3 regions of the Solibacillus sp. iso_87 genome follow, and region 2 is predicted to be linked to each of the others. Evidence: riboswitches for the same ligand, from Rfam matches in the RefSeq annotation. Region 2 holds a riboswitch; each other region holds the start of a gene.
What was found. A riboswitch is a leader RNA that binds a small molecule or an ion and turns the genes downstream of it on or off. The one in region 2 is predicted to bind cobalamin.
Positions count from the first base shown of each region.

Region 1 (10,734 bases), 380 kb from region 2:
CCGACACTAAAAAAAGATGATTTTTTGGAGTTTGCCAAAGTATTGAAGCGCAATGGCATACGTACAATCAATGGTCACTTGATTGGTGATGATACCGCATTTTCCGGCAGTACATTACCACCGGGTGTCTTGAAATCGGATGAGACGTATTACTTCGGAGCACGTACTTCTGCAATCACAATGTCACAAAACAATGACTTTGATGCTAGTTCAGTTATCATTACTGCAAAGCCTGGTAAAGTCGGGGCCAAACCGAGCTATTCGATTGAGCCCAATTTAAGCGGTATGGTCATTTCAAATCAGGCGAAAACAGTGAGTAAAGGAAGCCGAAATACGATAGCAATCAAGCGTGCCTACAACACGAACCGCATCATTATTTCAGGGAATCTTCCACAAGGGAACAGCAAGAAGGAATGGGTAACATTGCAGGACCCGTCGAAAAATACAATGCAGGCAATTAAACAGACGCTGCAAGGGACAGGTTTAAAATTTGTGAAGAGTTCGAAAGTGGAATTAGGGAAAGTTCCGAAAAAGGCTACGTTGCTCTATACAAATGAATCACGTACGTTAGCAGCCATTTTCCCGGCATTTATGAAGCTGAGCAATAACAGTATTGCCGATATTCTTGTAAAAGCAATGGGCAAGCAGCAGCTAGGGGAAGGCAGTACAAATAAAGGTATCACGTTACTGAAGAAATACAGTGCATCATTGAATATTCCTGTGAACAACTGGCGTTTTGCAGATGGCTCAGGACTGTCCAATTCAAACCGTGTAACATCGAACGGTCTTTCACAGCTACTTTACAAAGTTCAAAAAGAACCGTATTTCGATACATTTTTTGATTCATTGCCAGTCGCCGGCAATAAAGAGCGCATGGTAGGCGGAACATTAAAAAGTCGTTTAACAAGCAGTGCGTTACAAAATAGAATTTATGCGAAAACGGGCTATATCCCGAATGTATATACTTTATCAGGATATATGAAAGGCCAAAGCGGCAAACAATATATTTTCTCAATTTTACTGGAAAACAAATCGAGTGGCACTGTATATATTGACCGTACAATGGCAGCACTTGTAAAAAACTTATAGAGGAGCAAAACAGATGGAGAAATTACTATTAACAGGATTTGAACCATTTTTATCAAATCCGATCAACCCTACAATGGAAGTCGTGCAGGCACTAAACGGAAAATCTATCGGTCAGTTTGAAATTGTTGGCCATGTATTATCTGTGGACTTTGCAAAAGCACCGGAACAGTTTATGGCACTGGTCGAAGAAGTAAAGCCGACGATTATCGTTTCATTAGGATTAGCAGCAGGGCTCACGAAAATATCTCCGGAACGAGTTGCATTGAATGTAAAAGATGGGGAAAAGGACAATGCGGGAAATGCATTTGAAGATGCACCGATTAAAGAAGACGGGCATGTTGCGTATTTGTCGACATTGCCGATCCGCAAAATTGTCAACCGCTTAAATTCTGCAGGTTATCCGACAGCAATATCGAATTCAGCAGGAACGTATTTATGCAATAATATTATGTATGAAGGCTTGTACTATGCTGCAAAGAATGAAAAGATTCGAGCTACAGGATTTATCCACATCCCTGCATCATTCGAGCTGGCGATTGAGCACGGTCGAATTCCCGGCTGGTCAATGCGTGATTTGACAGCTGCCATTGAACTGGCACTTGAAGTATGTGCTGAAAACGTAGTGCTGGCACGGTAAGTATTATAAATTAAATCAAATATCCGGTTATCAAGAAAAGCAATTATATATTGCTTTTCTTTTTATATTTTTTGAAACTTTTTCTTAATTTTTCCGTCAGTACGTTGCTAAACAAATGAAAAGGAGCGATTAACGTTGAAAAAGACAATATTTACATTACTGATCATATTGTTTGTCGTAATGATATTAAAAAATCCGGTTCAAGCAGCAGAACAGAAATCTTTTGGGGATGTAACATATAAAATTGTTACACTTGAAAATGGTAAACAAGAGGTACATATTACAGGATTGACGACACATAAAAACCGCATTGTTGTTCCGGAAAAGATTGAAGGGTTGCCCGTTGTTGAGTTAGTCGATCGTGCATTGTATATGGATCGCTCGGATTATGCTTCTGATGGGACATATTCTGAATGGGATATACCGGGCTATAAGGATCTCTTTATTACTGAAATTGAATTACCGAAAACGCTTAAAAGAATAGGCAAAGAAGCACTTGCCAATCACTTGATCGAAAAGATTTCTCTTCCGGATGGACTGGAAGAGATTGGGCAAATGGCTTTTTCTGGTAATAGCCTGACGACTATTACTATCCCGGCGTCTGTGAAAAAAATAGGCGGGGATATTGTTAGCGGTAACAGAATCAAAACGTATTCATTGCCGCCATCATTTAAAAAATCTGAAAGTAAAAAATCCGGGAACTTTCTTTACGAAAAATTTTCGCATAACGGCAAAACAGAAATTCGAATTACAGGGCATACATTAAAAAAAGCCCAAACAAAAATAACTGTTCCAAATCAAATAAACGGATTACCCGTGACAGAAATTGGAGATTATGCATTTGCTTATCATAGTAGCTTACTCGGACATGATATAGACTATTCAAAACCTTTCATTAAAGAAGTAATACTTCCTGAAACGATCCGTGTAATTGGAGACTATGCGCTGTCAGGCGTCTATTATAATAATATTAATCGTGATTTTTCATTACCGCGCGATTTAGAAGTAATTGGAAATTATGCATTTAAGGGTAACTACATTACGAATAAGGGCAATAATTTAAAACTGCCGGCAAATTTGAAAAGTATTGGAGACGGAGCTTTTCAGTGGAATAGACTGGTGGCTGTTACTATACCGTCTACGGTTACATCAATTGGAAAGTATGCATTTGAATACAATAGGTTAACGGACGTAACGATTGGCAGCAATGTAAAAAATATTTCAGCAGGGGCTTTTAGTGGTAATGAAATTTCTAGTCTAATATTACCGAAACAGTTGAATTCAATTGGAGCCGAGGCTTTTGCTCATAATAAATTACGAAAATTAATGTTGCCATCTACTGTCAAATCAATTGGGGATTTTGCATTTACGTATAATGTATTGGAAGATGTCTCTCTGTCAACTCACCTGCAGACAATTGGCGATGGTGCATTTATACAAAATAAGCTGACCGTCTTAAAAGTGCCGGGTGAAGTTAAAAATCTGCCATTCAATGTAATTGCAGATAATCCACTTCAGGCGGTTATATTGCAAGGATCTTCGACGAAAATTTCATCGTATACGGCCTCAAGAAGAGGTTTTGATACTACTTACTATAATGTGATGGAAAAGCTGGATAAATTGTACTTGGATAAAAACTTTAAAGAAGATTGGTCAAATTGGGATACGGTCATTTCCAATCCTGCAACGTTATATGTAACATGGAAGGGACAAGAACCGGTTGTTTATGAAGGTGAAACTGGTGAACCGATTAAAGAGGAGCCAACGGGCGAACATCCTGTAACGGATCAACCAGTTCCATCCAATCGTTCGTTTCCAGATACAGAAACTCACTGGGCAAAAGATACAATTGCCGATTTTGTGGCAAAGGGAATTATATCCGGTTATCCCGACGGTACATTCCGTCCGAATGATCTGATGCAACGCAAACATGTCGCAAGTATTTTAGTGAAGGTGTATGAATTAAAATCAGCACTAGCACCTGTTGAGTTTAAAGATGTAACTTCGAATCATCCAAACCATACGGCTATTTCCAAATTGCAGCAAGCGGGGGTCATTCATGGATCAGACGGTTTATTTCGACCAAATGATACCCTGACACGCGGCCAAATGGCAAAAATTTTAGTGCTAGCATCCAACTTTACGCCAGGCGGGCAAAAAACATTCCCTGACGTTCCACGTACTTACTGGGCGCATGACTATATTGCCGCACTTGCAGATCTTAATATTGTGGGGGGAAGTAACGGTCAGTTTAATCCGAACGGTGCTGTTACACGCAGTCAATTTGTAGGGATGCTGGATAAGGCATTGAAAGTAATGGAAAAATAGTAAGAAAAAAATCAGCCGTATTATGGCTGATTTTTGTTTTAGATATAGATAATTGAACGGCAAACTCTTCTAAATTATAAACCGACTAGCTTCATCAATTTTTTATAGCGTCTATCCCCAAGCAGCTTATGGATTTTTTGTAAAACCTCTTTTGGAACGCCGGTAAGAGCCCAGCTGATATTGGCATGCTTCAGAATCTTCTGCAGCTTCTGAACTTCCTCAATGCTCAACTCAAGTCCCTGCTGTTTGGCGAAATCCTGCAGTTGCCTGTCATTCATTCCTTTTAAGTTATCAAGCCATTGTAGCATTTGAATTGTCTTCATCCTTTCAAGTTTAATCCCTTTACATGAACATAAAACTGCATTATACTAACTTGATGTAAATCGTAATGATTTTGAATTAGAAAGAAGCGAACGAAATGAAAAAACCATTGATTGAATTGAAGGATGTTTCCTTTCAATATGAATACACACAAGCATTGAAAAATATTTCGCTACGTGTCAATGAAGGCGACTTTTTGGCGTTAATCGGTCAAAACGGTTCCGGAAAATCGACACTTTTGAAATTAATTTTAGGACTGTTAAAGCCCATGTCAGGGGAAATTAAATTATTTGGCGAACAAGCAAACCATTTTAAACACCGCGAATGGATTGGCTATGTTTCGCAAAAATCCAATGCCTTTAACTCGGGGTTTCCTGCAACGGTCGAAGAAGTCGTGAAAAGCGGTTTATCGCAAAAGGTCGGGCTCTTTAAACGCTATCCAAAAGATGCGGATTTTCTAGTAAAAGGTGCTTTAAAAGATGTCGGCATGGAGAAATTTCTAAAACGGAATATTGGTCAGCTTTCCGGAGGGCAACAGCAGCGTGTATTCATCGCACGTGCATTAGTGTCCGATCCGAAGCTTCTTATTTTGGATGAACCGACAGTCGGAATTGACCGTGAAAATGTGCAGGCATTCTATGATATGCTCGCACATTTGAATAAGCATCACAATATGACAATGATTTTAGTTACACATGATGTGGACACGGTTTCGGATCGAGTCAGTCATGTCGCATGCTTAAACCAGTCGATCCATTTCCACGGATACAAAAATGATTTTGATACGATTTCGGAAGAACAGATTGCTAGCTGGAACGGCCACTCTGTTCGAAAGATTCATTAAGAGGAGCAGGCCGTTATGATAGAAGCTATATTAAACTATGAATTTTTACAGAATGCCTTTTTCTCAGGGCTTATTATTGGAGTAATAGCACCATTGCTTGGTGTATTTATCGTAGTAAGACGTTTATCGCTTATTGCAGATGCACTGTCGCATGTTACACTGGCGGGGATTGCGGGAAGCTTGTATTTGAGCCAATCGTTTGCAGCGCTGGCATTGCTGAACCCGATTTATCTAGGGATTGTCGCATCTGTAAGTGGTTCGATTTTAATCGAACGATTACGCAGACTGTATAAACATTATGAAGAACTTGCGATTCCGATTATAATGTCTGGCGGTATCGGTGTGAGTGCCATTTTTATTTCACTTGCAAGCGGATTTAATGCGGATTTAATGAGTTATTTATTCGGCTCTGTATCTGCTGTGTCTCGTCAGGATTTATATGTTGTACTGGCAATTGCAGTCGTCGTTGTTTTATTTTTAATTCTGTTTTTTAAAGAGCTTTTTGTATTGTCGTTCGATGAGGAATATGCGAAAGCGAGCGGTTTACCCGCGAAATGGATTCATTTAATCTTTATGATTGTTGTCGCACTCGTAATCGCAGCAAGTATGCGTATTGTCGGAATTCTGCTTGTTTCAAGCTTAATGACATTACCGGTAGCTGCAGCGATGCGGTTGGCTCGCGGCTTTAAAGAAGCGATCATTTTAGCGATTGTATTTGGAGAGCTGGCAGTAGTAATCGGACTTGTTTCTGCATTTTATCTGAACTTGGCACCGGGTGGAACAATTGTTGTCACATCGATTTTGATCTTACTATTAGTAATTTTATTAAAAAAACTTGTTTTGAAATTCACGATTAAAACGGAAGGGGAAGAAGTACTGTGAATGCAGCGCGCGCGTGGGAAATATTAAAGGATAATGGCTATAAAAAGACGGATAAACGAGAGTTGATTTTGGGTATGTTTGCAGCTACAGACAAATATTTGACTGCCCGTGATTTGTTATCAGTATTGAAAAAAGATTTCCCTGGGATGAGTTTCGATACAATTTACCGTAACTTGGCCACTTTTGTGGAGCTTGATATTTTAGAAGAAACAGAATTAAACGGTGAGCGTAATTTCCGTATGCATTGTGAGTCGGATCACCATCACCACCACTTTATTTGCCGTGATTGCGGGAATGTAAAGGAGCTGTCTGTTTGCCCGATGGAAATGCTCGGTGAAAAACTGCCGGGTTATGCTGTTGAGGCTCATAAATTTGAGATTTACGGGAAATGTCCGGAATGTCTGTAGGTAGCTGTAAAAAATATTTATTGCATAATTTTTTTTATATGCTAAAGTGATTAAGACAAATTGAATAAATTTGCAGGAAAAAGATGCATTATGCATAAATGGGAATTCGGTGCAAATCCGAAGCTATATCCGTAACTGTAAGCGTTGACGAAAATAAGTGTGATACCACTGCTAATATAGCGGGAAGGTACTTATGAGTAAAGTGAGACGCAGAGCCAGGAGACCGATCTTTTTCTTATCGTAACATCCCTCTTCGGAATTAAAGAGAATGTACGGCAGTCACTGATCGAATGAGCATTGTTTTACACTCTTTTATTGATTTTTGAAGCCATCCATTTTCTTGGGTGGCTTTTTTTCGTTCACTCGTTAATTTCGGTGTGGTACTACTTGAAGTGAGGAGAATTTTATGAAAAAGGATATCCGTTTTTCCTGTTATCCGTTTATGCGGGAAAAATCTAGCTGCGTCGATTATGAAATCCGCACCGATTCTTTGACGACGCGAATCGGTACAATCTTTCCAACGTTAGTTAATGATGCATCCGGTCAAGTCGTCTTGGAAGATCTAAGGAAGATTCAACCGTTAGCCTATCATGCCAATGGTTCGGTCCGCGGTAAATTGGCCATTACATCAGAGGATATACAATGGCTAAGCGATCGATACGATTTTTATGTAGATGAAGTCGGGGAAACGATTCAGCAATTTGTACTGCCCCAAGGAATTGAAAGTGCCGCGAGACTGCATATTTGCCGGAGTGAGGCGAAAAAGTCTTACAGAGCATTACATAAAGTAAGCGAAGAAAGAGAAGTGGATGAAATTCTGTTTGATTTTCTCGGACTGCTGGCCAATGTATTTTTTGTCATGGCGGTCTATATGAATCAGCAGCATCAACAGGAGGAAATTCCATTTATCTCAAAATCCTATCCAACGAAAAAGAAAAAAGGAGTTACAACAAATGAAATTTAATAACAAATGGGTCGTTGCTTTAGCGGCAACATTATTACTGGCAGCATGTGGATCAGATGAGGAAAAAACAGAAAAGGACATTAATAATGCATCCAAAAATGATGGCGCTTCCTATACAGTTGTAGATGACCGTGGTGTTGAAGTGACATTCGATGAAGTACCGGAAACGATTATTTCCCTACAGCCAAGCAATACAGAAATTTTGTTTGAACTGGGCGTCGGAGAACAAATTATCGGTGCAACAGAATTTGATACATATCCGGAAGCCGCACAAGAAATTGAACGTGTTTCGACTTCTACAGTCATTAATGCAGAACGAATTGTTGAATTAGATCCGGATGTCGTGATTGCTTACACAATCGGAGAGGAAACACAAATTACCCAATTGGAAGATGCGGGTTTAAAAGTATTTGTAATTGCCTCTGCGGCGACATTTGATGATGTTTACTCGGATATTATCCAGCTATCTGAAGTAATGGGTGTCGAAGATAGAGGGGAGAAAGTTGTAGCCGACATTAAGGCGCAAATCGAAACAGTACAGGAAAAAACAGCGAATGTCGATACGAAGAAAAAAGCCTATTATGAAGTGTCGCCAGCTCCGGATCTTTGGACTACCGGAAGCAGTACGTTCCAGCAGGAAATAATGGATCACGCAAATGTTGAAAATATATTTGCTGATCAGACGAGCTGGATCAGTGTGACAGAAGAAGATGTTATTACTCGTAACCCTGAAATTATTATTACACCTGCAACGTATATGGAAAATGCAGTTGAGGAAATTCTTGGACGTACAGGCTGGGATAAAATACAGGCAGTCACAGACCAGGCAGTTTATTTAGTGGATGGGGACATTATGTCACGTCCTGGACCACGTATTGGTGAAGCGGTAGAAATTATGGCACAATCAATATACCCGGAACTGTTTAAATAAGTATAGAATAGAAGGACATGCCTTAGTTTAGGCATGTTCTTTTTACATGTAAGGATGAGGAGGGAGACGATTGATCTTTATAACGGGTGGTGTACGTAGCGGGAAAAGTGCTTTTGCAGAGAAATACGCAAGGCAATTAGGTGAGACAAAGACGCTCTACTATATCGCGACAGGAGTATCTTTTGATGATGAAATGAAAAAACGGATTATCCGCCATCAGCAGGACCGTGAAAATCAGAATGCCAACTGGAACACAGTGGAAATGCAAGTTGAAGTTCCTGTAGCAATCGGACAACTTTCTAACGAGGCAGTTGTGCTTTTTGAATGTGTGACAACATGGCTTTCGAATGTACTGTATACATATGAACAAAAAAATGAAAATAGAGAATATATTGATAATTGCATCAAATCGATGCAAAAGCAATTGCTAACTTGGCGGAAGCAAGGTGCTACAATAATAGTTGTATCTAATGAAGTGCTGGATGAACTACCTTCACAATATGAGGAAGTAAATTTATATCGTAAATTGTTGGGAGAGCTTCATCAATGGATTGTCCAAAACAGTGATGAAACATATGAAGTACAATTTCAGCTTGTACAGCAGTGGAAATAAGGAGGAAACAAGTTGAAAAATAGTTGGAGCGGTTTTTTATTAGCTGGGCAGTTTTTTTCGGCAGTGCCGATTAAAAAACAATTGGATATGAATGCCAAGTCTGTTACATGGATGTATGGATTTTTGCCAATTGTCGGATTGCTGATTGGAGCCATAATTAGTAGTGGCGTATTTATACTATCTCGCTATAGTGAGATTTCAGATCTGCTATTGGCGATTTTGATTGTTATCGGGTTGATCATCCTGACAGGGGGTCTGCATTTAGACGGATGGATCGATATGAGCGATGCGTTCTTTTCTTATGGAAAAAAGGAGAAACGGCTAGAGGTATTGGATGATCCGCGAACAGGCGCTTTTGGGGTTATTAGTGTTTTTTGTTTACTCGTATTAAAAATCGGCGTTATTTATGAAATGCTATTGCATGGTCAATTGGCGATTGTGCCGTTTTTAATCTTCATTCCCTTTATAGCGAGAATGGGGATGCTGCTATATTTTGTGACGATGCAGCCTGCAAAGGAAAAGGGACTTGCTGCCTATTTTAAAGGGATCGTCCTTCAAAATAAGCTTGCTGTTCTAATCGGCGTGCAAAGTATCCTGGCATTTGTATGCTGGTTTTATATTGGCGTTTCCAGCTTGTTTATTTTAGTAGTCGTGATGCTGATTACCGTAATTATTTACCGGAATTGGTCAAAGAAACATTTTGGCGGTGTAACAGGTGATTTACTCGGTGCACTCGGTGAAGGGTTGGAGGTTGTGCTATGGCTAACGATATTACTGTGCATTTAATAAGGCACGAAAAAACGATAGCAAATGTGGAGCGTAAATATATTGGCTGGACAGATGAGCCGATACTTAAAAAAGTGGAAGCAGAGATCGATCTAAAGCCTGCTATTATTTATGGGAGCGATTTGCGGAGATGCCGTGAAACTGCACAATGTTATTTTCCGAATGCCGAATATATCGCTTCATGGGATTTGCGTGAACTGCATTTTGGGGATTTTGAAATGTGTACCTATGAACAATTACAGCATAATGAAACATACCGGGCTTGGATTGATGATCCGTTTGAAAATCCGATTCCGAACGGAGAAACGTTTACCCGATTCAATCAGCGCGTATTGGATGGCTTCCATAGGATTATAAATGAAAAGAAAGAATATATGTTCATCGTACACGGAGGAGTAATTCGATTGTTACTTGCCATATACGGAATGAAGGAACAAACCTTTCAGCAAACAGTGGCCAATCATCGTACGATTTATACACTTGGCTGGGATTCGGTAGATGAACTTATAGGAGGTGCGAGATGTACGTTATACTCGGAGGCGCACATAACGGTAAACGAAAATATGCAGAAAAACTGATTTCACAGTTACCGGCAAAAGAACTGGTTGTTTGTGAAGGACACTTGCCAAAAGTAGAAAATATAAATGAAGACGAGCGCTACATAATAAGTAATTTTGAACAATTGATTTTACCGTATCTTCATGAACCGGAAGAAAAGGCTGCCCAGCAGATTTTTGAAAAGATGTTACAAATTGAAGAGCGGGCAGAACTGTTTTGTATTTGTACAGATACAAGCCGTGGTGTTGTACCGCTTGAAAAAGAAGCACGGCAATTAAGAGATACGTGCGGCCGGCTTTACCAGAAGCTTTGTAATGAAGCCCAGACAGTTATTCGTGTATGGTATGGCATCCCACAAATTTTAAAAGGAGATT
Region 1 covers NZ_CM149656.1:1,267,046-1,277,779, forward strand. Annotated here, with positions in the region: gene dacB (D-alanyl-D-alanine carboxypeptidase/D-alanyl-D-alanine endopeptidase) at 1-1,089, shown strand, start outside; gene AC0VXV_RS06140 (pyroglutamyl-peptidase I) at 1,103-1,726, shown strand; gene AC0VXV_RS06145 (leucine-rich repeat protein) at 1,862-4,054, shown strand; gene AC0VXV_RS06150 (isopropylmalate synthase) at 4,129-4,362, opposite strand; gene AC0VXV_RS06155 (metal ABC transporter ATP-binding protein) at 4,473-5,219, shown strand; gene AC0VXV_RS06160 (metal ABC transporter permease) at 5,235-6,101, shown strand; gene AC0VXV_RS06165 (Fur family transcriptional regulator) at 6,098-6,508, shown strand; cobalamin riboswitch at 6,573-6,754, shown strand; gene AC0VXV_RS06170 (hypothetical protein) at 6,915-7,472, shown strand; gene AC0VXV_RS06175 (ABC transporter substrate-binding protein) at 7,462-8,403, shown strand; gene AC0VXV_RS06180 (bifunctional adenosylcobinamide kinase/adenosylcobinamide-phosphate guanylyltransferase) at 8,474-9,016, shown strand; gene cobS (adenosylcobinamide-GDP ribazoletransferase) at 9,029-9,802, shown strand; gene AC0VXV_RS06190 (histidine phosphatase family protein) at 9,775-10,380, shown strand; gene AC0VXV_RS06195 (bifunctional adenosylcobinamide kinase/adenosylcobinamide-phosphate guanylyltransferase) at 10,323-10,734, shown strand, end outside.
Region 1: it holds a riboswitch for cobalamin, as region 2 does, so the genes downstream of both, AC0VXV_RS06170 (hypothetical protein) here and AC0VXV_RS08120 (glutaredoxin family protein) in region 2, are expected to answer to the same signal.

Region 2 (10,734 bases):
ATACCAGCCAAGAGCTGAATTTACAGCCTATTTTAATGGACGGGCTTGCCAACAATAACATTCCGATTTATGAATTCTCGGATTTTAATGATCAGGCATATGAGGCTGTTTTTTGCCATATTGGTTCAAAAAAACATACCATTGAATTCAAAGGACGTATAGCGCAAAGAGATAATGGGTTAACGAATTGTCGCGGATATTTTGTAGCAGGGGATGCCCGCTATGAGCAAGGGAAATTGAAGCTTATACACGGGGCAACACATGACGCAATGCAAGCAGTGAATGCAGCTTTTCAATATTTACATGAAGGGGCGACTTACCAGCCGATAGTTTCAACACATGACCCGATATTTAAAGAATGGCTAAAATGAACATATTAAATAGGAAGAAACGCTATACCAGAATTTGGTATAGCGTTTCTTTTAGAATTTAAACGTATCATCAGTAATAGGGGCCCGCATATTAATTAATAGAATTTTCAATCATATTAATTTACAATTTAGGTGAGAATCTCTTGATATAAAAAATATGAATAAAGGTTGGTGAATGATTTTTGAGAACAGTTACTGAGGAGAAATCTATTGCTAAGTTATTTCCAGCACTCCTTGTTGTATGGGATTTTTCTAAAAATGCAACCATTATCTCTCCTACTGAAGTTTCTAAAGGCAGTAATTTAAAGGTATGGTGGATTTGTCCAGAAAATCACTCTTACGAAAAATCCATTAAAAATAAAAGTGTATCGAAGGGGTGTCCATATTGTTCTGATAAAAAAGCAAATAGAGAAAAGATCTTAACTTTCTTAGGTTCCAAAGTCAAAGGTTGTTAAACCAATGTAAGTAATCTCCCAATTTCAAGAGAAAGAAAAAAGCGAGGGAAAGAAAATGAAAAAAGGAATATATGCTTTGGTGATTAATGGGAAATATTATATTGGAAAAGACCATTTAATTGAAAAAGAGAAAAGAATTAAAGATCATATTAATTTATTATTAAAAGGAGAGCATTATAATCGTTATCTACAAAAGGCATTCGATAAGTATGGGGATATTCAGACATATATCATCGCTACATATGAGAATATTTCAAAGGAAGGTCTCTCAGTAGAAGAACGCAGCTTTATTCAAAAATATGATTCTTATAAAAATGGTTATAATCTAACCTTAGGTGGAGAAGGTGGACATGGTTTAATTATTACCGAAGAACGAAAGAGAGAAATGTCTCAACGAATTACAGGGGAGAAAAATCCAATGGCAAAACTAACTAATGAACAATTTTTTGAATTAGTAGATTTGTTTGTCATTGGAAAGAGCAATAAATTTATCGGAGAATTATATGATTTGCATGATAGATATGTTTCACTTATTCGTCATAAACATAGATTTAAAACTTTATGGGCTCTAGTGGAAAATTACATCCCTACCAAATCAAATGATGTTGCTGAGTTGTTAGGTAATGTCACAGAAGAAGAGTTTTTAATGATAGTAGAAGAAATGTTAGAGGGCAAAACTAATGCTGAAATTGAAGAAATCCATACACTGCCTTCTGGCACAGCAAGTCGAATACGTAATCGGAAGTTATATAATAATTGGTGGGAGAAACACTTTTCTGAACGTGAGTGTATAGATGATAAGATAAAAGTGGCTCATCAGCGAGAAGTAAAAAAGAAATTAGTTGAAAATGGAAAGAGAATGAAGGGAAAAGGAATTTCAGAATCGACTCGTAATACAATGAGGAAGAACAATGGAAAAAGCAAAGGTATAATTATAGATGATGTGTTTTATCATTCAATAATGGAAGCTGAACGGCAGCTACGTATAAATCGTAAAGTTATTGCTAAAAGGCTAAAAGATAAGGCATACCCTAATTATACAGAGGTTCAGATAAAGAAAACTCCTAAAAGGGAGTTTTCACATAATTCGAGGAAGAGTAAACGAATTTGCGTTGATGGGATTGAATACACTTCAATAATGGAAGCGAGTCGTCAGCTAGGTATCTCGAATAGAACTATATCAGAAAGAGTTAAGAGTGAGTCCTTTTCGAATTATAAGTTCATTGAAGTTGGAGAAAATCCATTATCTAAAAAGGCAAGAAAGGTAATTATTGACGGTATTGAATATCAGAGTGTTAATTTTGCTTCAACAATATTAAGTATAGATAAAAATATACTAGTGAGAAGATTAGTTAGCGAAGCGTATCCTACTTATAAATATATCGGAAATGTCTGAATTAGATTTCTGATTTTAAAAGAGATTATGGAATTACAAATTGCTTAGGGCGCATTTATAAGCAAAATGGATTGATGGGCGCCCCTTTGCTTTTTCTTGCAGGCCCTCTATCCCTTCTTTCAGAAATTTTTGGTTCCATTTAGCGATTATACGTGGATTGTTCATCTTAAATTGAATCGCTGTCTCTTGATAGGAAGCACCTGTTTGTTTCATAAAGTGTAATACATCTACTTTAAATTGAACAGAATAGACTTCCTTACTTCTTTTACGTTTAATACCATTATCCCCATATGCTTTGTAGGCAACTACCCATGTTCTAATCGCTGTATTAGATGGAATGGAATATTTTTTAGCTAATCGTTTAAGACCTATTTTTCCTGTTAAATACTCTTTCACAACCTTTAACTTAAATTCATCGCTATATTTTGCCATAGGAAAACACCCCGAAAGTTAGTTTTTTACTCTAACTTTTGGGGTGCAGCACCACATCTAACAATTGGAGGTGCAGTTTTTCTATGGCAAAATTTACTGCGGGAGAAAATTACAAGCGGCGTTACGTTACTTAGATGGTAAAGAAAGTTCTTATCAAATTGTCATGTCAATGGGAACGAATTATCAAGCCATTTTAAAATGGGTCAAACAATATGAAACAAAGGAAATTGTCATGATAACGCAGTGATGGAGAATTTCTTTGGGATACTAAAATCTGAATTCCTTTACTTAAAGGAATTCGAGAGTATCGAGCATTTTAAAATAGAACTAGAAAAATACATAGAATATTACAATACGAAACGAATCAAGGCAAAATTAAAACTGAGTCCGGTGCAATACCGAACTCAGTTCACCCAAGCTGCCTAGGTTAAATTACCGTGTCTAACTTTTAGGGGTCACTTCAAAACCATAGCGTTTAAATTTTAAAATTTAAATGTATCATCAGTAATCGGGGCCACTTTAGCAACCGCATAAGTTGCTCCTTTTTGACTGAAGAAATCATAAGTGGATCCTGTATTGGAAATTCCGTTCATGACAATCGGGTTGACTTCCTCGTCAGGGAACATCGTATCGAGCCCCAAATTCATGAGCGCTTTATTTGCATTATAGCGCACATATTTTTTCACTTCAGGGGAAAGTCCCGTTTCTGCGTATAAATCATCGGTATACTTCATTTCATTTTGATATAAATCGAGTAAATATTCATAGCCCCACAAAGTTAGCTCCTGCTGTTTTTCTGCTGGGAACGTTTTGAAAATGTTCTGGGCGAAAAAGCCGACTGCTACTCCGTGGATTGATTCGTCCATTTTGTTTCAAGTAAGTTCGTCATTCTTACTTCTGCTATATGCAGCTTATAATTTCTTATAAGATCAGATCATATCATATATAGCTTTTGCTATATCTCTCCGCTTCGGATACCATTATTGACTTGTACCCTACTCTACTCGCTTCCATGTAAAACCATGTGCTTTCGATGATCGTTGCACCTTATTGATATATTTTTACCTTTTAACTATCAATCTTGGCTCAGGATTGTCCTCGACTTAACGTTAGGATGTTCCCTGAATTCAAAGAGTTTTACTTGCGCCACGATTTAACGCAAAATTAAACTAATCACTTCCGCACTATTTCTTAAAACACCTTGTCCTCCTAAATAAAGCGGGTAGAAGAAGCCGGAATAGAATAAAAAGCTTTCCAGCATAACTGAAGCGAACATTGCTTTCCATAAGCTTTCCGGGTCATCTTCTTTTATAGCGGTGTATACTTCGCCAATGCGGTTTGCTTTATATTGTAGAAACTCATTTTTTTGGACCCATTCGAAAACTTCGTCGATTTCAGTGTTTGTACATAGTGTTGTAAAAATATATGAATAAGACTTTGCATGGATTGCTTCAAACGATCCGAATACGGTTAACACCGCTTTCTCCTGGAAATCGGGTGTATACTTGGCAATTTCATTCATGCCGATGTTCGTTTGTACCGTATCAAGCAATGTCAGGCCGCCGAACACTTTTTTGTATGTGTCCTGATGTTCGAATTCCTTCCATTGTTTGATGTCTTTACTGACTGCAATTTCTTCGGGGAACCATATTTGTTTCCATTGCTGGTCCCAAAAAATACGAGCCAGCTCACTCGTCGGGGTATTCCAGTTGACCGCTTTATACGTTAAATCTGACATGCGACACACTCCTCAATTGTTAGTAATCGTTGGCGTACGTAATAAACGGTTTTAATGCCTTTCGTCCACGCATATATATAAGCTTTTGCCAATTGTTCTGTGTTCCACTGATCGGTTACGTATAGTGTCATGGAAATCCCCTGGTCGACATGCTTTTGCGCGGCTGCGTAAAGGTCGATCAGCTCATACGGGTTTACTTCATAGGCTTCGGTATAAAGTTCCTGGTTATCATTTGTTAAAAACGGCATCGGATAAATTGTACGGCTGTCCGCATAGTCACGAACTTCCACGCGTTCTGTTACAGGGGCGATGGAAGCGGTACAGCTGCGGATGTAGGAAATACTGCCAGTAGGAGCGATTGCAAGTCTATATGAGTGGAATAGTCCATGCTCCAATACGTCAGCCTTCAACTGCTGCCACATATTTCGAGTAATAATCGGTGTACCCCCAAGTGCTTTAATCACTTCAGGTGTAAGTTCTTTTTCTTCTTTATTTATATAAGCTTCAAAGTAAACACCACTCGCATAATCACTTTCCTCAAACCGATAAAACGTTTCGTTCTTTTGCTTAGCAATTTCCATTGATGCTTTTAATGAGTAATAGTTCAGTGCTTCCATAAATGCATCAATAAATTCAATCGAATCTTTGGAACCATAACGTATTCCACTTTGTACAAGGTGACCATGCAAGTTCATAACGCCCAAACCGACAGAGTGCATCACTTTGTTGGCTTTGGACACAGAAGGGACGTTGACGATATCGGTCATCGTAGAAACATTCGTCAATAGACGTATTGCTGTATCGACAAGCTGTCCGAAATCCTGAACTTTCGTCGCTTCGTGAATGTCAATCGATCCTAAATTGCAAGAAACATCAAGGCCATATACATTAGGCTCGTTTTGGTCGGTAACAACACTTGTTTGCTGGTATTGGAGAATTTCAGTGCATAGATTCGACATCTTCACACGCCCGATTTCTTTTAATGGATGCTCGTTATTAACATTATCATCGAATATTTCAAACGGGTAGCCTGATTCAAACTGCGCTTTTTTAATTTCCGTATACAATTTACGGGCATTTAATCGTTTCAGTTTACGGATGTTCGGATTATCCAATAACTCGTAGTACATTTCTGTAATCGAAATTTCTGACATGCGTTTCCCGTATTCTTTATAAATATCATAAGAACTGAACAGGACGATATCTTTATCTCGGCGCATTAATTCAAAGAAAATATCTGGAAGAATAATCCCTGTAGATAGTGTAGCTAAACGGATTTTGTCGTCGGCATTTGGTTTCTTGGAAGAGATGAACGCCTCAATATCACCGTGGAAAACATTCAGGTAGACGACTCCTGAACCATTTCGTTGACCAAGCTGATTCGAATACGAGAATGAATTTTCCAGCAGTTTCGCAACGGGCATAACCCCGCTCGCACGGTTTAATATCCCTTTAATCGGATCACCTAAAGGACGAAGATCGGTCAAGTTTACCCCGACACCGCCGCCTAAACGGGAAAGTTCCAGACAATAACCGATGTTTTCCGCGATCGAATTCATCGTATCGTCCATCGTCAATTTAAAGCATGAGACAAGCTCACCACGCGCTTTTTTCCCGCTGTTTAAAGCAGTAGGTGTTGCCGGCTGGTAGGCAGTCATGACCGCTTCAATGGCCTTTTCCGCCAACGTTTCATCACCTTGTGCTAAATAAAGGGCGATGATGACAATTCGATCCTCGTACTTTTCAAGAATCTCTTTTCCATCTCGGCTTTTCATCGCATAGCTTTCGTAAAACTTCGAAGCACTCATGAATGAAGGGAACCGGAACTTGTAGGAATAGGCTTTTTTGTACATACGTTTAATAAAGTCCATTGTGTACAAATTAAAAAACTCTTTTTCGTAATAGCCTTCATCAACTAAATAGCGCACTTTTTCCTCTATATCAATAAAGTAGCGTAAACGGACATTGACGTCTTCCAGAAAATAGCGGCGTGTTGCTTCTTTGTCTTTCGCCAAATCCAGTTCACCGGTTGCACGGTAACGGTTTAAAATATCGTTATTTAATTTTAAATACTGTTTCATATCGATGCCTCTTTCCAAATGGAGTAGTAGTAATCTGTAATCGACTCGTAATTAGCCGGAGTTCCTCGCATTTCCACTTTTTCAATTAACGGAATTCCGTATTGTGCAGCTAAAAGGTCACCAGCACGGCCGAAAAAACCATGACCGAAATTCCGGTTTCCGCTTACGATGATTCCTTTGCATAAATCAAAGTGCGCAGTCATGAACTGGTCGACGATAGGGGGGACAGAGCCTAATCCATCCGTATACGTAAATAAAAGATACGGTTCATCGATTTTCATCACTTCGGCCAGTTCCTTTGCGGGTAAGCCGAGTTTTTGCACGATGTATCGTACATTACCAGTTCGTGAAGCATAAATGATCATGCAGTCATTTCAGAAATGCGATCGATAATAGATGTCGGCTCTGCAATAAACTCACCGTTTATTTCAAATAACGGCACAGATAGAAAACCTGCATCGATTACTTTTTGTTTAGCTGTTTCGTCCTGGTCAATATTAATGACCTCTACTTCCAAGTTGGCCGCATCAAGTTCTGATTTTACCCATAGGCATTTTGGGCAAATTGTTTTCGTATAAAGTTTCATAATAGAATCCCTCGCTATATAAATATTACTAGTAATCGTGTCGTACATGTATGCGGGCGAGATTTGTGACAAATAAAAAAGCTATCCCGGAAAACAGGATAGCTTGAAATGGAAACGAGTTAAAGAGCGCCTCCATTTCCTATTCCCCGAAGAAATGTACGTAGTTTTAACGCGGCAGGTCTCCTGGCTTTGCCTCATCCGTCAGACATACCTTCCCATGCATTGCACAGTGGTCTATTCGTCTTCAGTCAGCATTTACAGTTACGGGGACAGCGTTGGATTCACACCAAACTTCCCTTTTAAACTACATTTAGTAGTACCGTGATAAAAAAACACAATATATAGTTGAATTGAGTATAAGCTTTAACAACATAAAAGTAAAGAGCCTAAAGAAAGATAACATAAATCCAATAAGAATTCTAGAAAACTCCCTATTGAAAATAAAGAAAAAATATGGTTTTGTTATAACTGCATGTAAATAGATTTTATAAATGAGAAAGTTGGTTGAATATGTCAATTCAATTGAAAATTAAGAAAGCCCACCCGGATGCTGTATTGCCGAAACAAGCGCGAGAAGGGGATGCAGGGATGGATTTAAGTGCGGTTGAAGAGAAAGTTTTACTGCCTGGTGAATACGGATTAATTAAAACTGGCATTCAGATTGAACTGCAGGAAGGAACCGAAGCGCAAGTACGTCCCCGAAGTGGATTGGCATTGAAACACGGGATTACGGTGTTAAATAGTCCAGGTACGATTGATGCAGGCTACCGCGGTGAAATCGGTGTGATTTTAATCAATCACGGGAAAGAACCGTTTACGATTGAAAAGCAAATGCGTATCGCTCAGCTAGTCGTCCAATATGTCCCGCAAGTGTTCATTGAAGAAACAAACGAACTGTCGGATACGGAGCGCGGTGATAAGGGCTTTGGTTCGAGCGGAGTGAAATAATGAAAAAAGCCTGGTTTCGAATGAACTCAGGCTTTTTAATCTTCCTTTTCCCATTTTATGTAATTATATGACGTTTGAAAAACAAATACGATCACGAGCAATAGCGTAACAAATATAAAGTTAGCGGAAAACCCTTCAAAATAATAAATGATTGCTAACGGAAGAATTCATATCGGTATGGAATAAATCGTACGTAAAAATTTACGGCGGTATGAAAGGGCATGATAGGCAAATTTAAATCCTTTTATCCACTTTCGTTTTTTTCCTGTAATACATAGAAAATAGGTTGGAAAAAAGTTTCAGAATTATTGCATTTTTGTTTTATCAAAATAGTAGTAAGTAGAAATTATCTTGAGGTTTTCTAATAGTTACTAAGCGTACATATGAATAAGTGGAAACGTTTTTCCATTTAAAAGGGGATCAATTTATTTTAGTCGAATTGATAACAATGGGAAATCGAACAAGTTGGATGTGAAAAAAGGGAGGCATTGTATGCGAAGCGTGCAAAGTGTATTGTTTGAGAAGTTTTTAATACTTCGCGGAACAAAGAAGAAATTTATGGATTTACGACTGCTAGATGATTATATTGCAATGAAACATAACGAGAAACCATATGAACTGGATGCTAAATTTAGAGAGCAGCACCAAATACAAAAAGACGAACTGAATAGCATGCACTATTATACAATCAATGAACAGCAAACACCGGAAAAGGTCATCTACTATTTCCACGGCGGTGCGTATATTAATGATCCACTGATTTTTCATTGGCGTTATTTAGTGAAGCTTGCACAGGAGTCAAATTTCACGATTATTGTGCCGATTTATCCGAAGCTACCAAAACATACACATAAAGAATGCTTTAATGCCATTCACGATTTATATGATTATCTCGTTTTAAAATATGATGCTCCTTTTTTTTTATGGGGGATTCTGCTGGTGGAGGCTTGTCATTGGCGCTGGCGCAGGATGTTAAAAGATGTTCCAAAAAACAGCCGCAGCATATTGTTCTACATTCCGCATGGCTCGATGTACGGGGTGAAGATCCGCGCTACAGAGAACTTGAAAAACTTGACCCGATGCTAGGAGTGATAGGCGCACAGGAACTTGGCAGGTTATGGGCGGACGGATTGGAGTTAACCGACTACAAAATAAGTCCTGTGCATGGAGAACTGAAAGACATCGGACAAATTACCGCTTTTATCGGGACAGGTGAACTGCTGCTAGTCGATGCAAGTATGCTTCTCGATAAAGCAAAAGAACAGGGTGTAGCAATCCATTACTATGAATACCCAAAAATGAACCATGTTTTCCCGGTATTTCCGATTCCGGAAGCAAAGAAAGCAATGAAACAACTGCTTAAGATTATAAAAAATTAGAACTAATTATTAAGGAGCTTTTACAGTAATGAAATGTATATTATCCGACACTTTTAAATATAGGACAAAATAAATAAGCCAAATTAACAATAGCTGGTAAGGAGGGAAGTGAGCAAATATCAAGTCCATATTTTTCCCTTGACTGTTTACAAAGGTAATTTCACATATCCCACAAGCAGTTTTCCGGTATCGCCTGTTTACAGATGACAAACAAAAACAGGTGTGTTGAAAGGTGAAAAAATTTCTACACACCTGCATTACTTCAGTAAATTTGGCATCCGTTTAATTAATAAAGGTCTTTGCGTGAGAGTTAAGGACCCCACAAAGCCGAGACAGCTTGGATTTCGAGGCACAAGCTATGTTAAAAACCTCTAGAAACAAAGATGAACATTACTGGATTAATTATTGGACTGTGTACCCGCCATCTAAAACGATCGCCTGACCAGTCATTCCTTTTGCTCCCTCGCTTGAGATAAATAGAGCCAAATCAGAGATTTCTTTTACATCAAGTAATCTTTTTTGAGGAACGAGTGGATAAATCACTTCTTCCAATACGTTTTCGAGAGGTATATTACGTGTTGCTGCTAAGTCTTGCAATTGATTTCGAACAAGTGGTGTATCTACATAGCCTGGACAAATAGCGTTAACCGTTATGCCATCTGATGCAGTTTCAAGTGCCGCAACTTTTGTTAGACCAATAACACCATGTTTGGCTGAATTATAGGCTGCTTTCCCTGCAAATCCAACAAGCCCGTTAATTGAAGCCATATTAATAATACGGCCAAATTTTTGTTTTCTCATATGCGGTAACACATGCTTAGTTAATACAAATGGAGCAGTTAACATTATTTTTATTAACAATTCGAAACGCTCTGTCGGAAAATCTTCAATCATTGCAACATGCTGCATACCAGCATTGTTTATAAGTATATCGATTCGATCAAATTTCTGTACCGTTTCATCAATTGCTGATATAATTTCTTCTTCTTTTGTTACATCACATTTAAGTCCGATTGCCCGTTCTCCAAGGGTGCTTGCTGACTCTTTCACTTTTTCTTCATTTATATCTGATAGCACAACAGTAGCACCTTTTGTATAAAACTCTTTCGCAATCTCAAATCCTATACCTTGTGCCGCACCTGTAATGAATACCACTTTATTTAGTACCACCAAAAACGCCTCCTTGATAAGGAGCCAAATGATCTGGCTCCGTTTAAATTTGATTTCCAAAACACTACTTAAAACTCTCGGTGTATTGAACAGCCCATCTAGTAACTACCGATCTATCATACTAACCCAAAGAATGTATAAAGTGCGATGATTACAAATACGGCTAGGGTTTTAATGA
Region 2 covers NZ_CM149656.1:1,644,298-1,655,031, forward strand. Annotated here, with positions in the region: gene AC0VXV_RS08075 (NAD(P)-binding domain-containing protein) at 1-371, shown strand, start outside; gene AC0VXV_RS08080 (zinc-ribbon domain-containing protein) at 554-826, shown strand; gene AC0VXV_RS08085 (GIY-YIG nuclease family protein) at 882-2,222, shown strand; gene AC0VXV_RS08090 (transposase) at 2,256-2,654, opposite strand; partial or broken gene AC0VXV_RS08095 (IS3 family transposase) at 2,874-3,080, shown strand; gene AC0VXV_RS08100 (ribonucleotide-diphosphate reductase subunit beta) at 3,137-3,520, opposite strand; partial or broken gene AC0VXV_RS08105 (ribonucleotide-diphosphate reductase subunit beta) at 3,811-4,392, opposite strand; gene nrdE (class 1b ribonucleoside-diphosphate reductase subunit alpha) at 4,380-6,473, opposite strand; gene nrdI (class Ib ribonucleoside-diphosphate reductase assembly flavoprotein NrdI) at 6,470-6,838, opposite strand; gene AC0VXV_RS08120 (glutaredoxin family protein) at 6,835-7,059, opposite strand; cobalamin riboswitch at 7,216-7,398, opposite strand; gene dut (dUTP diphosphatase) at 7,570-8,007, shown strand; partial or broken gene AC0VXV_RS08130 (alpha/beta hydrolase) at 8,680-8,892, shown strand; gene AC0VXV_RS08135 (alpha/beta hydrolase fold domain-containing protein) at 8,931-9,386, shown strand; gene AC0VXV_RS08140 (3-hydroxybutyrate dehydrogenase) at 9,789-10,556, opposite strand; gene AC0VXV_RS08145 (GntP family permease) at 10,673-10,734, opposite strand, start outside.

Region 3 (10,734 bases), 1.5 Mb from region 2:
GGTTGTGAACGAGCTGCTTGAGGATACAAATGAACAAATCAACATTCGCTGGTACAATACCGTAGTCGGCCAATACCATACAAAAGCCATCTGGATTCAAACAGCGGAACAAACAATCATTTCAAGCGGCTCTTCCAACTATACGGAACGAACATTGGATAATTACAATCTGGAAAATAACGTACGCATCCTCGCTCCAAATGATAGCGCACTTGTCTTGGATATGGAACGATATTTTGAACGACTTTGGAAAAATGAAGATGCCCTCTACACTGTGGATGAAGAAGAATATCAGGATAACATGTCCTGGTGGCAGCGCTGGATTTACTCTGCTCAAAAAGCAATCAAGGTGACTACTTATTAACGGAAAAAGGAGATGCTTCCTATTTGATTGAGCATCTCCTTTTTCTGTTCCTGAAACCTCTCTATAACCTAATACAAAAACTAATCAGGGCGAGTATCCTCCCCCAATTTTGTCCTTAAGCATAAATTGGTTAAATGTCTAATTTCAAAAGGAGTGTACCTTCCCTGATGCGAAATATGGAACAAATGCCTCACTATGGTCAAAATTCTAGAGGTATTCAAAATTGTATATATCGTTTCACGTATATGTGGTTAAAAAATAATGATAATTTTTGGTTTTACTTAACAGCTGTCGGTGAATACAGAGTTTATGGTTTTAGATTTTTCGGTGGAAGATGGAATCAGTATTCGATTGATTTAAGTGATATTGTTAACTATCACTGTTCTCCTCCAACTCCAACTTTATATTAAAGACCTGCTTTATAAAGTTTGGGAAGACACTAAAGGCGCAAATGTTGGGAAATCAACATTTGTGCCTTTTCCTTGTTAATTTAATTTAGGTCGATAATTTTGATATAATGAATTAGAGGAAAAAAAAGGATATTTTATGAGGAGGGATAGCGATTCGGAAGAAGAAAATAGTGTTTCTATTAATATTAGTGATTGCGGTATTAATAATTGTTTTCTACAGTAAGCGTCTAATAGCTTTTAGTGAGGTCACTGAATTAGATACAGCAAATATTGAGAGTGCTCAAACTTCATATCCGGAAGGAATGAATTGGCATGACCTTACTTCAGAAGAACTTGAACAACTGAGTGCAATATTAGATAGCCTGGAAGTGAGGAAGAAATTAATTCCTAACATACAGGCGTTTAATGCTGATTCGTATATTATTATATACAGCAAAGAGACCGAAACCACTTATAGAATAGAATTTGACTACGAAAGAAAAATAATCGGAATCATCGAAGGTCAAAAAAATATGGATCAGTATATTGTAGACGGGGATTCAGAATTGTTTCTCTTTGTACAAAATCTAATTAAAGATAATGTGAAAAAATTATAAAAGAGAGGGAGTCAAAACGACTTCCTCTCTTTTGAATTATATTTCTTGCTACAAATCACATACATTCATTTCATAAGCCTCAATAGGACACCAAAAATAATCCTTCTACTCCTTACCTTCAAATACCGTTATCTCTTTAGCTGTAAATGTCAGCCTTTCGGAATCTACACTTGTTATTGGCTCTTCAAAATATACTGAAACCATATGATTTATATTTAATTCATTAAATGTTGCTACATCACCAGCTTGAGTTTTAATAATCGTTTCCTCGGTTATTTTTATAGCACAAGAATAGCCTACGTCATCTTTACTGTTATTCGATTTTCTGACTAAATCGGAACACCCAACATTGATGCTATCTTCTCCAATTGAAGAGATTTCTCCATAAATAGAATATGTTTCATTTGAACAAGCAGTTAAAAAAATGAAACTAAATATTAAGCTTAATTTCTTTATATTAAACACCTCCATATGCTCAATACTTCGGATAAGTATTTTTATTATCCTTCATTTTTTAATGAAAAGGGAACGATATGGGCTGGAATCATAGCCTTAGTAGGAAAATAAAAAACAGCGGGAAGCTTCTCCCGCTGTTTTTTATAATTCAACCAGTATAAAACATTGGTCATCGTGATTGTATTTACTATATATATTTTCTTTGTTTTCGAGTGCATTTTGAATGGTCTCTTTTGTTTTTGCTAATGGATTCGAAATCGTGTCATTAAGCAAATGATTTAATGTGTTTAACTCAAATGCTTCCGAAACGCCATCTGTATACAAAAGGATTCTTGTCCCGGGTTTATAGTGCAAAGTTCTTGATTTAAATTGAATGTTATCAAATGTTCCTAATGGCGGATTGGTTGCACCTAGCTCATGCTGTGCACCATCGTCTGCCTGTAGGATGGCAGGTGGGTGACCAGCATTTAAATATTCAATCGTCTGTGTACTAATATCAATATTTAAATAGATTGCTGTACAGTAATGCCATGCATCATGGTTGTTTTGAAATAAATCGTGCAAGTATTGGTCCAGCTCCTGCAATACATTTTCAGGTGCTGCTTCCCGTGATATTAACTTCTGGAACATCGATTGAAGTGACATCGTAATTAAAGCAGATGAAACGCCGTGTCCCATAACATCCAATAAAATAATGCCGTATTTTTGCGGTGTTATTTGATAAAATCCAAAAATATCTCCAGATAAAGCTTTGGACGCATGGTAATAAGATAGAATCTGAATATTGTCATTGATAATATCTTTCGTTAAGGCGGTTTCCTGAATTTTTTTGGCAATCTGTAAATCACGTTCGGTTTCTCGCATGATTTTCGTGTTGATTTGATTAGCATGTTCTAAATCCTGTTTTTTTCTTTCCAATTTCAAAAGGGCCTGCTCTTTTTCTAAATAAGCTTCTTCCGTCATTTTTCTGGAGTTAATGAGCGCGTCTTCCAATGCACTGCGATTATGGATTGGAAATATCACACCAATTATTAGATTACCACCTTGTTTAGACGCATTTAATAATATAGGAACTTCTTCTTTCATTACAGTTAGTAATGTAAGGAACATTTCCTCTATAGCTTGCTTCACTTTCATCATTGGTACTAGATAAAGCTGACAAAAAATCTGAGAGGAAGGAGATAATACTACATTAAAATGCTTTCCTATAAGTTGCTCAGATGATGGATAGTGCAGCAAATTTAGCAATGTCTTGTTGATAGTAAGAATTTTACCTTCTGAAGATAAAGTGATAAATCCGCACGGAGCGTTTTCTATGAGTTCATCCATTTAAATTTCCCACGCCCTCACCGATAAGTGGCACAGATTGCTCCAATAAATAATTTTTAATCAATTGAATTGTTTCCCCTGGGTCGCTCATATGTGGACAGTGACCGATTGCGTTCATATAGGCAATCGTACTGTTTGGCATATTCTCATGTAAGTACTCGCCAACTACCCTTGGCGCAATAATGTCTTCAGAACATTGTAAAATAAGGGACGGGACAGTAGCTTTCGGAATATCTTTACGATTATCAGTAAAGAAACAAGCCTTTGCAAACGTATTCGCAAATAAAGGATCTGTTGAACAGAAACGATCTTCCAAATCTTTTGCGACACTTGCGTTTGCTGTATTATTTAATAATGTAATCGAGAAAGCATTTGCCCAACCGATATAATTTTTTTCCATTAGTTCCATTAAATTGAGTAAATCTTTCTTTTCAAAACCACCAAAATATGCAGGAGGATCATTTACATAACTTGGCGATGGAGCGATCATGATCATTTGTGAAAAATATTCTGGTTTCGATAAAGAAGCCAATAGACCGATCATACTACTAACCGAGTGACCGACAAAAACAGCATCCTTTATATCGAGAGCCTCACAAACATCTAATAGATCCTGTACGTAACCGGACAGTTCTCCATATTTCACAAGGTCAAAAGCTGCACTATCTGATTTTCCAAACCCGACATAATCAAATAAAATTACTTGATAATTCTCTTCAAAAGCAGGAAAAACATCATTCCATACCGTTTGGTCACACCCGAATCCAGCAGCGAATATTAATGGTTTTTGACCTTTTCCACGAATATGTACGTTATTCCGCTTTATCGTTTTTTGGATCATGAACAACACTCCCTTCTAATATTTCGAAAAAATATTTTCATTCTATTAACTTGTAATTCTGGATTAAATAAGAAAAGAAGTAAAGGGATAAGACTTAGTATCATAGGTTTATGATACTTTTTGTACTTAAAATAATAAGATTCTTTTCGTTACTTCATTATATCAAAGATTCTTATTGCAATAAAATATCCATTTATTTTTAAGAATGTGCTACATTATAAGGAAAAAGTGTTAATTAAGAGAGGGTAAACCAATAATGGGTTCGCAATTGACCATGTATATAACGCTTGTTTGTACGTCGGGAGTACTGAATTTGTACTTATGTCTCTATGCCTTTAGTAAACGTCATAAATATACGAATATCGCAAATTATTTTATTTTCTATACAGCAGCCATTAGCATTTACTGTTTTGCTTCGGCTATGACTTTAATATCGACGACGCTCGAACAAATCAGTTTCTGGAATACCATTCTCTACATCGGGATGCCTACATCTGCTACTTTAGGCTTATTATATGTCATGAGTTATTTAGGCTTTAAGTTGACAGTTAGAAGAAGCATGCTCATACTTCTTATTCCGTTTATCACAATTATAATGGTAGCGACAAATAACTGGCATCATTTTCATTATCGAGTATTTGAACTAGACCCGAATTTAGGGGCACCTTTCGTTTATCAGGAGATAGGCATGTGGTATATGGTGCATGGTGTATACACGTTTTCCAGCATGTTTATCGCATTTTTGCTGTTGATTTCCCATTGGAAGGAAACGGCTAAGACATATCGTCCACAATTGATCGCGTTAATGTTCGGTCAGCTCGTTCCGATAGTAACGGCCTTTCTTTATTTGAATGGATTAACACCTCCTGGGGTGGATCCGGTACCGATGATTTTATGGCTTTCTTCATTATTATACTTGTGGGCAATCAGCACATCGCAGCTGTTTCGGATTATGCCGATTGCGAAAGATACAATCTATAATAGTATTAATGATGGGGCCATCGTATTGGATGAATCTTACCGGCTTATTGAATTCAATCAAGCATCGAAAGTGATGCTACATAATTTGAATAAGTCGATGTTCGGCAAAAACTTTGTGAAGTTTTGGAAGGAGCAGACAGGGGAGGCCCTGCCATTCAAATTAACGGCCGATATTGAGGACGTTCAAGAAGTAAGGTTATGTTCCGAACATGCGGAGCGGGTTTATCAAGTCCGTATTACTTCATTGGAACAAGCGAGAAACAGCAAAGGACTGTTGTTGGTTTTTACAGATATTACGGAAATCAAAAGGCTACAGGAAAAACTGGAGCAGCAGGCTTATTATGATGAGCTGACTAAGATTTATAATCGCCGCGCATTTCTGCAGCAAAGTGAGCAGGATTTTGTGGCAGCTAAGGAAACAAGTATGCCATTCACGGTCCTATTAATGGATATCGATCATTTTAAACGGGTGAATGATACGTACGGGCATCATATTGGCGACCAGTTGCTCGTGCACGTCGTAAATGCTTGTCAAACAAAATTGCTGGATGGCCATTTCTTCGCGCGTTACGGCGGAGAGGAATTCGTCATTGCGCTGAAAGGGTTCAATGAAGGAGAAGGTGAAATATTAGCCAACCAACTCCGAACTGCCGTTGAGCAGGCTCCGCTCATGACGGAAGCAGGGAATCTTTCAGCTACGTTAAGTATTGGTGTCGCGGAAGTAGTGGACTGGACAGAAGAAACACTGTATCAGCTATTACATAAAGCAGATACCGCTTTATATACGGCGAAGGAAGAAGGACGCAACCGCGTGAAAGTGTATGCGGCAAGTGATAGTGTACTTAGTTGATTTGAGGGATACCAGCATGGAGAAATTCATGCTGGTTTTTTTATTTGTTGAAGGGGTGTTGTGAGTTTTATGAGCTGAATTCCATACTACCTAGTGTTAGTAGAATATGTTAGCATAGTAAAATAATAACTAAATAGGAGTGCAGTTATGGCACAAGGAAATTCAAAAGCAATTTCTATATGTATTAGCTTAATTTTAGCTCAAATTATGTGCGCGGGTTTCTTGTTTAAAAATATCCAGCTACTTATTAATCCGTCATCAGTCATTGCTAAATGGTTAGCAGGGATTTCCTTTATCCTGTTTTCGTTTTTGTTTATCGTCTCGTTATGGGCGACAATCAAACATTTTAAAGGAACAGATGCGTTGGACCATCATACATAAACAATTTTCAAGAAGGGGGATTGTGATGATCGGATTTATTTTAACAGGGTTTTTGTTAATTTTTGCGAGTAGGAAATTTTATAAGCATAGGGCGGTTTTTAAACAGCTTTCGAAAAAAGAATGGCTACAATTTGCTGCAGGTTTTTTATTGGCATGGGCTGGGGCCGTTTTCATCATTATAGGTGGTTCCAATATAACGGATATGATTGAAATCACATGGCTAAATAACCTATTAGAAATTGGATTGATTTTGATTGGATTGGCGTTAGCAGGCATCATTCTAAATAAAGTCTTGCCGAAAAAAATTAAGGGAATTTATTCTTGAGAACAGCGAAACGGGGAAAATGAAAATGGATGATATAATCGGGTTTGCAGTAGTTGGAATTATAATTGCTTGTTTAATTTATGCTTTAATTAAACAAATTAAAGAGACAAAGTATAGCGGAAATTGCATTGGCAGCCCGCTGTATCGAAAACAATTGTCTAGAAAAAATAAAGTGATGACAGTTGCGTTATTTGGATTCCTTGTATTTTACATATTGAATATCGTGAGCGGTATCACTTCATCTATCCAGATATCAGAAAACTTTACTACACGCGGGGCTTTATTGAGTCTTTTTGTTTACTTTTTTGCAAGGATAGTAATGAAACCAAAGCAGGTTGATCATAGTAGGAATTTATATAATTAAGCTTTTAGAGGTAGGAGAGTGCTGCGATGAGAGAACGCTTTTCAAATTTAGACGAAGATGATCGACTCGGGACATTTAAAGATGTTCTGAAGTGGCAGCGATCAAAGCAAAAGAAAGTTGTCGATTACGAAGTACCGCAGTGTGAAGAAAAGCAGAATGCGTTTTTACAAAGTAACCGTTCAGAGCAGTCTGTTACGTGGATTGGTCACTCGACATTTTTGATTCAAAAAGAAGGGCTCAATATATTAACGGATCCGGTTTGGGCAAATTGGATGGGTGTGGCGAAACGGTTAACGAAGCCGGGATTGCGGTTAGATGAGCTGCCGGATATTGATATTGTACTTATCTCGCATGCGCATTACGATCACCTGCACGTACCGACGTTAAAGGCATTGAAAAAACGAAACTCGGATATATTATTTCTTATTCCGGAAGGGCTCGGTTATTTAATGAAGCGTCATAAGCTGCACAACTTTATCGAGCTATCATGGTATGACAAGTATGAAGCAGGGGCGCTCGAAATTCATTTCGTTCCCGCGAAGCATTGGACAAGACGCATGCCGTGGGACACGAATACATCGCATTGGGGCGGCTTCGTATTGCAAACGGTATCGGATGAGCAAAGTATTTATTATGCTGGAGATAGCGGATATTTCAGAGGCTTCAAAGAAATCGGCGAACGCTTTAACATTCATACAGCATTAATGCCGATTGGTGCATACGAGCCGGAATGGTTTATGCATGCCTCCCACGTGACACCCGAAGAAGCGATCCAGGCGTTCTGTGATGTCGGGGCACAAGTGTTCATCCCGATGCATTACGGTGCGTATATGCTGGCCGATGATACACCGAAAGAAGCGATTGACCGGCTGCATTTCCACTGGCAGCAGGCGGAGTTGGAAAATGCGGAGCTGAAAACATTGGCGATTGGGGAAACGTATCAAAGCTGAATGCATACACCTCTTGACGAAAAAACAGGTTCAAAGTAAAGTAATGATAAATTCATCAAGCATTAGGTGCCCTTTAAGGGAGAATAGGGAATAAAGTGAAAAGCTTTAGCGTAATCCCAACAATGTATAGAGGAGTTTCGTAGCAAAACCCACTGGATGTAAATCTGGGAAGGGGTTATGGAATCGAGAATCTGAGCCAGGAGACCTGCCTAATACGCTTACTGTTTATAGACACTGGATATGTCTGTAGTTTATTTGTTATCGAATAAACTGCAGGCTATTTTTATTGTCAAAATTCATTTTAATGGGGGAAACGAATATGGAATTATTACAGCAAACGATTGAACAAATTCAGGAAATCGACCGACAAATGGAAGACAAAGCACGACAGTACATAGACTCATTAGCAAAACCGCCTCAAAGTTTAGGGAAGCTTGAATCTTTAGCTATGCAAATCGCTACAATTACCGGCGAGCTTGCACCGAAAATTGATAACAAAGCGATGATCGTTATGGCCGCAGACCACGGTGTGTATGAAGAAGGGGTAACGCCGAACCCGCAAAGTACAACGGTTTTCCAAACACTTTCCTTTCCAAAAGGGACGACAGGGATGTGTACGATTGCGAAAACAACGAATGCAAAAGTCATCCCGGTAGATATCGGAGTAAAGGAAGATTTACCTCAAGATGCGGGAGTAATCATTAAAAAGGTGAAATACGGGACAGACAATATGGCGAAAGGTTCTGCCATGACACGAGAAGAAGCGATTCAGGCGATTGAAGTAGGGATTGAAGTCGCTGTTGAAGCCATTCAAAACGGTATCAATCTTATCGGTACCGGAGAAATGGGTATCGGGAATACGACGCCGAGTGCAGCGGTTCTTTCAGTACTTCATGGCTGTGATCCGCTGGAAGTAACGGGCTTCGGAGCTGGAGTTGGAGCTGGCGGTATCGAATATAAAGCCGAAATTATTCGAAAAGCGATTGCATTAAATAAGCCGGACGCGGATGATCCGATTGATGTTGTGGCAAAAGTAGGCGGACTGGAAATTTGCGGGATGGCGGGAATCTTCCTTGCAGCAGCGGCGAATCGTGTACCGGTCGTAGTTGATGGGTATATTTCAACCGTTTCAGCATTAATCGCTTATAAATTGAATCCGAATGTGAAAGCGTATTTGATTCCATCGCATTTATCGGAAGAGCCAGGTGCAAAAATTGCGGCAGCGCTTTTAGGACTTGAACCGATGTTGCATATGAATATGCGACTTGGGGAAGGATCGGGTGCTGCATTAGCGTTCCCGATTCTTGATGCGGCTTGTTCGATGATTACGAATATGGTCACGCTGGAAGAAGCGGCAGCGCTCTTAGTAGCCAAGTAGAAAAGAGTTTCAAGAAAAAAAATTCATAAAATAAAATTTACTAAACTGGCTACATTAAAAGAAACAATTACTTTTCATGTAGCCTTTTTTTCAATGAATAAAGTGTGCCCGGAAAATAAGTACGGTTTTTCAGTCTATTCCATTTATTTTACCAGTAAAATACCAATAAGCGGAACTTTATCGTTTATGCAGCCAAGCAGAGACGATAAAGAAAGCTCTACCCAATCCTTGTAAATGTAGTGTGCGACCAAAACATTACAGGTAATGGACAGAACTTGATTTAATTTTACAGAAAATTCGGTGAAGTTCAAGCAATTGTCCTGTCAAATGCATTCCCTCTGTAATATCCTATATTAACTAAATGTAAAAACATACCCGAACTGTTAATAATAGATAAAAAAGTGCTTTTTTATTCGAACATGGAATAAAGTAAGCGGTAAATAGGGTATGGAAACGTAAGACCAATAAAGAGGAGAGGCGGGAGGGGCATTAAAGGAAACGGGGTGATCACTATTTCTCCGTATGTGAAAGGTCGTTTTTGAATATATTCGAGAAAAGGATGAAGATAATATGAATCAAATTTTTAAAAAAGATGAGTTTATTATTATTCCTTTTTATAAAGGGCGAAAGCAGGAGTATATGGTCGTCAATACGAAGAAGGAATTTAAAAATGGACATACGCACTTAAAGTCATTTAAGATGGCCAAGTATTTGATCAATCTTGCGCGATGCCAAAAAATTAATTCCGGGTTAAGACCATATTTATTAACAAGCCTTACAAGAATATCAGCAGATCGTGAATATATTCAGAAATTGGAAGAGCTTCTAGCCGTAAAAAGAAGTAAAGGATCAAAAGCTTCTTATTATAATAAAGCAATTTAATTACAATAAAAGTATAGACCGCTTTTTCAAGAAATTGAAAGAGCGGTTTTTTGCATGGAGCTCATTACCTGAAAGCTCAAATATTTGGCTAAATCATTTTTAATAACGCGTCTTCACCAATCATACCTTCTTCGATACCGCACGCTCTCGCTTCGTATGTGACGGATTCCAGTGGAGCTTTAAGTAAGTCATCGATCGTTCGAACACCAACTGCACGCCCAGCAATGATTTTACGATCGGCCAACTTTTCATTTAACAGTCCGACATCGAGTGCACCACACATAATGTACCCATGCTCATTCGAAATCGTCAGCAATGTTGTTTTAGGTAATTGAACCGTTACAGCAGTAAATAAATGACCTTGAAGATCAATCGTTTCCGTATAGACGATAACCTTCTCCCCCTTTCATATAAATCATATGAAACAATTGAAAAATGGTACTTGTTTTCGGGGAAATTTATGTAGGGTATTTCAAAAGAGCAGCTTTTTCCACTTTACCCAGCTTTCGTTCTACATTCAAGGTGCCAAGTTCTACTTTCTGGCCGAACTGTTCTACTTTCAAGCCGGAACTTTCTAATATTCCCGAACCATTCCTCTTTTGAGCTAAGTTGTTCCACTTTCCCCAG
Region 3 covers NZ_CM149656.1:3,107,167-3,117,900, reverse strand. Annotated here, with positions in the region: gene AC0VXV_RS15985 (phospholipase D family protein) at 1-364, shown strand, start outside; gene AC0VXV_RS15980 (hypothetical protein) at 532-774, shown strand; gene AC0VXV_RS15975 (hypothetical protein) at 945-1,370, shown strand; gene AC0VXV_RS15970 (hypothetical protein) at 1,476-1,841, opposite strand; gene AC0VXV_RS15965 (PP2C family protein-serine/threonine phosphatase) at 1,968-3,155, opposite strand; gene AC0VXV_RS15960 (alpha/beta fold hydrolase) at 3,148-3,996, opposite strand; gene AC0VXV_RS15955 (histidine kinase N-terminal 7TM domain-containing diguanylate cyclase) at 4,253-5,827, shown strand; gene AC0VXV_RS15950 (hypothetical protein) at 5,975-6,208, shown strand; gene AC0VXV_RS15945 (hypothetical protein) at 6,234-6,533, shown strand; gene AC0VXV_RS15940 (4-aminobutyrate aminotransferase) at 6,559-6,897, shown strand; gene AC0VXV_RS15935 (MBL fold metallo-hydrolase) at 6,924-7,847, shown strand; cobalamin riboswitch at 7,897-8,074, shown strand; gene cobT (nicotinate-nucleotide--dimethylbenzimidazole phosphoribosyltransferase) at 8,167-9,225, shown strand; gene AC0VXV_RS15925 (hypothetical protein) at 9,796-10,107, shown strand; gene AC0VXV_RS15920 (YunC family protein) at 10,196-10,498, opposite strand.
Region 3: it holds a riboswitch for cobalamin, as region 2 does, so the genes downstream of both, cobT (nicotinate-nucleotide--dimethylbenzimidazole phosphoribosyltransferase) here and AC0VXV_RS08120 (glutaredoxin family protein) in region 2, are expected to answer to the same signal.